Regions from separate parts of the Microbacterium sp. MMO-35 genome, predicted to be linked through region 1. Evidence: predicted binding sites of a transcription regulator. Region 1 holds the regulator's gene; the other holds the start of a gene.
The links. The regulator LexA, encoded in region 1, represses DNA repair genes until DNA is damaged. The targets are predictions, from matches to a motif close to TCGAACANNTGTTCGA.
Positions count from the first base shown of each region.

Region 1 (3,832 bases):
ACGAGACGAAGCTCGATGCCCGGCTGGTGAGCTGGCTCGCCTTCGCCGACCAGAAGGTCGCCCAGGTCACGACCCTCGCCACGGGTCTCGCCGAGGGCCGCGACGCGATCGCCGCCGAGCTCGACGCCGCGTCCGCCGCTCTCGCCGATCGCCTGAGCGCCTCCGGCGTGCGCGTCGAGGCCGTGCGTGCGCGGACCGCGGGCCTCACCGAGGGCGACTTCAGCCGCGGGGACTACGACGCCCGCGTCGTGGCGCAGGAGAACGCGCTGAACCTGCCCGCGCTGCCGCTCACCACGATCGGATCCTTCCCGCAGACCGGCGAGATCCGTCGCGCCCGTGCGCAGTTCACCCGGGGCGAGATCACCGCCGACGAGTACGACGGCTTCCTCCGCGACGAGATCGGCCGTGTCGTCGAGCTCCAGGAGGAGCTGGGCCTGGACGTGCTCGTGCACGGCGAGCCCGAGCGCAACGACATGGTGCAGTACTTCGCCGAGAACCTCGACGGCTTCGACGTCACCGAGAACGGCTGGGTGCAGTCCTACGGATCCCGCGCCACGCGTCCGTCGATCCTGTGGGGGGACGTCTCCCGCCCCGCGCCGATCACGGTCGCCTGGTCGCAGTACGCCCAGTCCCTCACGGCGAAGCCGATGAAGGGCATGCTGACGGGTCCCGTCACGATCCTGGCGTGGTCGTTCGTGCGCGACGACCAGCCGCTCGCGGAGACCGCGAACCAGGTGGCGCTGGCGCTGCGCGACGAGATCGCCGATCTCGAGGCCGCCGGCATCGGCGTGATCCAGGTCGACGAGCCGGCGCTGCGCGAGCTGCTGCCGCTCAAGAAGGCCGACCAGCCGGCCTACCTCGACTGGTCCGTCGCCTCGTTCCGTCTCTCCACCGCCGGTGCGGAGACCGCCACGCAGGTGCACACCCACCTCTGCTACTCGGAGTTCGGCGTGGTCATCGACGCGATCCGCGCTCTGGACGCCGACGTGACGTCGATCGAGGCCGCCCGCAGCCGCATGGAGGTCGTCACCGACATCGCCGCCTCGGGCTTCGACCACGGCATCGGCCCGGGCGTCTACGACATCCATTCGCCGCGCGTGCCGGAGACCGCCGAGATCGAGACGCTGCTGCGTCGCGCCGTCGAGGAGATCCCCACGCGTCAGCTCTGGGTCAACCCGGACTGCGGCCTGAAGACGCGTGGCTACGAGGAGACCAACGCCTCGCTGCGCAACATCGTCGAGGCCACCCGTCGCGTCCGCGAGGACGTGTCGGTCGCGGTCTGACCGTGTAGGTCGTCCTGCTCGTCGAGGCCCCCTCACAGCGCCGAGGCCCCCTCTCAGATCCGGATCTGAGAGGGGGCCTCGGTGCGCAGAGGGGGTATCGGCGCGGATGGCGCGATGGCGCGATGGCGCGATGGCGCGTGAGGATCAGACCGCGCGCAGCACGGCCACGACCTTGCCCAGCACGGTCGCGTCATCGCCCAGGATGGGCTCGAACGCGCTGTTGCGCGGCAGCAGCCACACGTGACCGTCGCGGCGGCGGAACGTCTTGACGGTGGCCTCGCCGTCGAGCATCGCGGCGACGATCTCGCCGTTCTCGGCCGTGCCCTGGGAGCGCACGACCACCCAGTCCCCGTCGCAGATCGCGGCGTCGATCATCGACTCGCCGGAGACCTTCAGCATGAACAGGTCGCCCTTGCCGACGAGCTGGCGGGGGAGGGGGAAGATCTCCTCGACCTGCTGCTCCGCCGTGATCGGCACACCCGCCGCGATCCGGCCGACGAGCGGCACCAGGGCCGCGTCGCCGACCGACGGCGCCGTGTCGGCGGGGTTCTCCGTGGAGGTCCCCGGGAGGTCGATCAGCACCTCCATGGCGCGGGTCTTGCCGGCGTCGCGGCGCAGGTAGCCGCTCAGCTCGAGCTGGCCGAGCTGATGCGTCACGCTGCTCAGCGACTTGAGGCCGACGGCGTCGCCGATCTCGCGCATGCTCGGCGGGTAGCCGTACCGGGCGATCGAGGTCTGGATGACCTCGAGGATCGCCATCTGCTTCGCACTGAGGCTCTTGCGGCGCCGCGTCCGCGGGGCCTCGGAGCCGGGGGTCGCGCCGTCGCTCATGCCATCTCCTTCGTGTGCGTCCGGCCTTCGCGGAGCCGTTCGATCCCGCCTGTCCGGGGGCGGCGGTTCGAATGTCGGTGGTCCGTGATGGGGTCTTGTTATCGAAACCGTATCCGAGACCGGAGCGGAATCGGTAGATCTGTTCGAGCGTGTCGATGAATTCGGATCCCCGATTTTCGAAGAACGCTTGACAGATGTTCGAACTCGAAAGTAGTTTCGGAACGTAGGTTCGCCTCTCCAGAGGCCCAGACCCCCGGAAGCTCACACAGAGGAGCTATCGGGATCCGGGGAGAGGCGGACCCGCACACAACAGAGGAGAAGCACCATGAGCAGCATCACCTTCGCCGCACCGGTCCCCGCCACGCGTCTGCGGATCACCGCCCGCGGTCGGCGCGTGCTGGCGGCGCTGGTCGCGCTGCCGGTGGCCGCCGGGATCGCCTTCGCCGCACTGAGCGGGGGATCGGCTCTCGCCTCGGGCGAGCACACCGCGGGAGGCGCGTTCGCGACGGTCACGGTGCAGCCCGGGGACACGCTGTGGTCGATCGCGGGCGAGATCGCACCCGACGCGGATCCGCGCGACGTCGTGGCTGACATCTCCCAGCTCAACATGATCGGCGGCGGCGTGATCGAGGTCGGTCAGCACCTGGCGATCCCCGCGCAGTACAGCGCGACGCAGCGCTGACTCGCACCGCGCCGGACTCGGCACCCGTGCTCCGCCGGAGCTCTGCAACCGCCGACATCTGTGCGCCGGTGCACATCCGAGCCGCCTAGCATGGCAGGGTGACTGCCTCGCTCGACGACTTACCCCTTCGTGACGACCTCCGCGGGCTCCGCCCGTATGGAGCCCCGCAGGCGCCGCTGCCCGTGGCGCTGAACGTGAACGAGAACACCCATCCGGTGCCCGAGAGCGTCGCGAGCGACATCCTCGACGACATCGCGGTGGCGCTGCGCGACGTGAACCGCTACCCGGACCGCGAGTTCACCGAGCTCCGGGAGGCGTTCGCGGGCTACCTCGGCCACGGCCTCGAAGCCTCGAACATCTGGGCGGGCAACGGATCCAACGAGGTGCTCCAGCACATCCTCCAGGCGTTCGCCGGTCCCGGGCGCACGGTTTTCGGCTTCGCCCCGACGTACTCGATGTACCCCCTGCTGGCCCAGGGGACGGGTGCGACCTGGGTCGCCGGCACGAGGCACCCCGACTACGAGATCACCGTCGACGAGGCGGTCGCGCAGGTGCGCGAGCACGACCCCGACGTGATCCTGCTCTGCGCGCCGAACAACCCCACCGGGACGCCCCTTCCGCTCGAGGTGGTCGAGGCCGTCTACGACGCCGCCCGCGGCATCGTCATCGTGGACGAGGCGTACCAGGAGTTCGCTCCCAAGGACTCGCCCTCCGCGCTGTCCCTGCTCGACGGGCGGCCGCGGCTGGCCGTCTCGCGCACGATGAGCAAGGCCTTCGCCTTCGCCGGGGCGCGGGTCGGCTACCTCGCCGCGGACCCCGCGTTCATCGACGCGCTCCGTCTGGTGCGGCTGCCCTACCACCTCAGCGCGCTGACCCAGGCGGCGGCGATCGCGGCGCTGCGCAACGCGCCGATCATGCTGGGGATGGTCGATGAGATCGTCTCCCAGCGGGATCGCATCACCGCGACCCTCGAGGCGCTGGGATACGCACCGCATCGCTCCTGGTCGAACTTCGTGCTGTTCGGCGGCGTGACCGA
Region 1 covers NZ_JBBCVH010000013.1:26,280-30,111, forward strand. The annotation lists gene metE (5-methyltetrahydropteroyltriglutamate--homocysteine S-methyltransferase) at 1-1,283, shown strand, start outside; gene lexA (transcriptional repressor LexA) at 1,428-2,114, opposite strand; gene WFJ01_RS17765 (LysM peptidoglycan-binding domain-containing protein) at 2,440-2,796, shown strand; gene WFJ01_RS17770 (histidinol-phosphate transaminase) at 2,895-3,832, shown strand, end outside.

Region 2 (3,832 bases), on a different contig from region 1:
GAAGTCGGCGATGCGCTCTCCGAACGCCTCGCGGTCCTTCGTGTAGGCGATGGTCCAGTTCGTCGCCGCCTCGGCCGCGGCCGCCGCGGCGACGCCGATCGACAGGCGCTCGAGCGGCAGGTTCATCATGAGCTGGATGAACCCCTGACCCTCCTTGCCGCTGATGAGGTTCTCGTCGGGGATGAAGACGTCGGTGAAGCTGAGCTCGGCGGTGTCCCACCCGTGGAAGCCCATCTTGCTGAGCTTCTTGCCCTGGTCGAAGCCCTCCATGCCCTTCTCGACGATCAGCAGGCTGAACGCGTCGGGCCGGTTGCCCTCCCCCGTCTTGACGAAGGTCACCACGATGTCCGCCGTGGTGCCCGAGGAGATGAACGTCTTCGCGCCGTTGAGGATGTAGCCGCCGTCGACCTTCTTCGCGTTGGTCTTGATGCCGCGCAGGTCGGAGCCGGCGCCAGGGTCCGTCATCGCGAGGGCGCCGAGCACCTCGCCGGTCGCCATGCGGGGCAGCCACTTCGCCTTCTGCTCGGGGGTGCCCATATGCACGAGGTAGGGGACGGCCAGGTCGTCCTGGATCCCGAAGGCCCCGGCCAGCGACCCCGCACCTGCGGCGATGACCTCCTCCATCACGATGGTGCGGAAGCGGTAGTCCTGCAGCATGCCGGCCCCGCCGAACTCCTCGGGCACGGAGAGCCCGATCAGGCCGGCCTCGCCCGCCGCGAGCATGGTCGCGCGATCGATCTCGCCGGCCGCCTCCCAGCGGTCGATGGTCTCGTTCGTGACGTGGCGGCCGATGAAGTCCTTGACGAGACCCCGGAAAGCCTCGTGATCCTCGTCGTAGATGTCGCGTTCCATCGCGCTCCTCCAGATCGTTGATGCGTCTTCGCACTGGCGATCCTATGCGGGATCCCGCGGATCCCGGCGTCGATTGTGGGAATGCATCCCACCCTGCGTGAGACTCCGTGTCACGTTTGTGCGATGGGTCCATACCCCGGACCGGGCGGCCCCGCGCGGCCGGTCAGCCGGGGTACGCCGGGGCCGCGGGGAGCCCGAAGAACTGCTCGAGGGTGGCGTAGCCGCCGTCGTGATAGGCCGTCGCGAGCGGCACGCCGAGGTAGCGCAGGTGCCAGGGCTCGGGGTCGTAGCCGGTGACCCCCGTCTGTCCGGCCCCGTAGCGGACGATGAAGCCGTACTGCCAGGCGTTCTGCGCGACCCAGGCGCCGGCGTCGGTGCCGCCGAACGAGTCGATGCTGCCGCAGCCGCCCGCGCAGGAGACGACGTCCGCGGCGAGCCCGGTCTGATGCTCGCTGTGTCCGGGACGGGCGGAGAGCGCGTCCCCCTGCGCCTGTCCGTACTGCGCGATCTGCCCGGAGTAGGTCTGCACCTGGGTGTCGTAGGAGCGGTAGCCGCTGGCGAGCGCGATCGTCCCGACGCCCGCGGCATCCGCGGCGGCGGACAGCTGGTCGAGCGCCTGGGCCGTGTCCGCGCGGAGGGAGCCGGCGCCGTCCACCGACAGCGCGACGTCCCCGAACGAGGACGGCGCGAACGTCACCGGGTTCAGGGGGCGCGCCTTGTTCACCACGACCCAGTCGCGGTGCGGATCGGACAGGTCGACGCACGGCGCGTTCCCCGTCGCCACGGCGCCGCGGAACGCGGCACCCCCGCCGAACGCCGACACCACCGCGTCATCCCCGCCCGAGGCCAGCGCCTGCTGCACCGCGGCCTGCCCGCACGGGTCCGCGACGGCGACGGCGCGCAGCCGCACCGCGGGCAGGCTCGTCGCGGCCTCGGGCATCTCGATCCCCGCCGCCGCGGCGACCGGATCCGGATCCTCGGCCGCGCCGGCGGGACCGTTCTGCGCCGAGCCGTCGGCGAGCGACCAGAGCGCGCCGATCAGCGCGACAGCCAATCCGATCGTGACGAACAACAGCAGCACCACGCGCGAATGCATGCCGCGAGAGCGTGTCGGGTGCCTCGGGTATGCCACGGCTCCATTCTCACCGCCCGACCTGAAGATCTCCCATCCTCGAATCTTTCTCCCCATTGACCTTGACCCACTATCGTTCTTATGTTCGAATATCGTCATGAGATGGCAGGGGCAGAGGATCGACGACACCGACGCGCAGGCGCTGCCGGGCATGGAGAACCGCACCGGATTCCTGCGGACGGTGACGACGCCGGAGTTCGCGGGGATGACCTTCCACGAGGTGCTGGCGAAGTCGGCGCTGAACCACGTGCCCGGTCCGTCGAAGATGCCCTTCTCCTGGACGGTCAACCCGTATCGCGGCTGCAGTCATGCCTGCGTCTACTGCTTCGCCCGGGGGACGCACACCTACCTGGATCTGGATGCGGGGCGCGACTTCGACTCGCAGATCGTCGTCAAGGTGAATGTGGTCGAGACGCTCGAGAAGGAGCTGCGCCGGGGATCCTGGAGGCACGAGACGGTGGCCCTCGGGACCAACACGGATCCGTATCAGCGCGCGGAGGGGCGGTACCGGCTCATGCCGGGGATCATCCGCGCGCTCGCGGACTCCGGTACGCCGTTCTCGGTGCTCACCAAGGGCACGCTGATCCGCCGCGACATCCCGGTGCTCGTCGAAGCCGCGACCCGCGTGCCGGTCGACGTGCAGCTGTCGATCGCGATGTTCGACGAGACGCTGCGCGAGGCGATCGAGCACGGGGCGCCGTCGACCCAGGCGCGACTCGACACGGTGCGGGCCCTCAGCGACGCCGGATTCCGGGTGGGGGTGTTCCTGATGCCGATCCTGCCGCATCTCACCGATTCGGTGGCCGCGATCGACGATGCGCTGCGACGGATCAAGGAGGCGGGCGCCGATCACGTGATCTACGGAGCGCTGCACCTGCGGCCCGGCGTGAAGCCGTGGTTCCTCCAGTGGCTCTCCGAGCATCGGCCCGACCTGCTGTCGTCGTATCGGGCACTGTACCCGGGTGCGGCCGCCGAGGCCCCGAAGGACTACCGGCAGTGGCTCGGCCGGCGCGTCAAGCCGCTGATCCGACTGCACGGTCTCGAGGCGCTGCATTCCGAGGACCGTCCCGCCCGCGCACGCGGAACGGCTCCGGTGCGCGCTGTGCGCGCACCGGAGCCGTCGGCGACCCTGTTCTGACGTCCGCGGCCTCCGCCGCGCTGCCGGATCCGGGCTCAGTACCAGTTCGTGGCCTGCGAGTGACCCCAGGCCGAGCACGGAGTGCCGTACACGCTGGAGATGTAGCCGAGGCCCCACTTGATCTGCGTGGTCGCGTTGGTGGCCCAGTCGTCGGCGATGGTCGCCATCTTGTCGCCCGGCAGCGCCTGCGGGATGCCGGTCGCACCGGACGGGTTGTAGGCCTGGTAATCCCAACCCGACTCCTTGTTCCACAGCGAGTTCAGGCACTGGAACTGGTCATCGCCCCAGCCGTACTCGCTGGCCATCAGCTGCTGCGCGGTGGCGCGGGCACCGTCCGGGGTGTTCGCGGCAGCCTGCGCCTCCGCGGCTGCCTGGGCCTCCGCGGCGGCCTGGGCCGCGGCCGCGTCCGCCGCCTGCTTCTGCGCGACGGCGTTGTTCAGGTTGCCGCGCACCTCGGTCACCTGCGCTTCGACCTTCTCCGAGTAGTCGGCGACCGCGACGGCGAGGTCGGTGTGCACGGCGGCCTTGTCGGACGCCGCGTCGGACAGCACCTCGTGCGCCGAGCGGAGACCGGTCACGTCGACGATCTTGCGCCCCTGCCCGAGATCGAGCCCCGACGCCTTCACGTCGGCGTTCACGGCGGCGGCATCGCTCATCGCGGTCTTCGCGGTGTCGAGCGCGGCGCGCACCTGCGAGCGCTGGTTGTAGGC
Region 2 covers NZ_JBBCVH010000005.1:321,458-325,289, reverse strand. The annotation lists gene WFJ01_RS13045 (acyl-CoA dehydrogenase family protein) at 1-852, opposite strand, end outside; gene WFJ01_RS13040 (M15 family metallopeptidase) at 1,016-1,948, opposite strand; gene WFJ01_RS13035 (Rv2578c family radical SAM protein) at 2,082-3,122, shown strand; gene WFJ01_RS13030 (phospholipase) at 3,158-3,832, opposite strand, start outside.
Region 2: the regulator LexA is predicted to act here: its motif matches at 2,058-2,073, upstream of WFJ01_RS13035 (Rv2578c family radical SAM protein).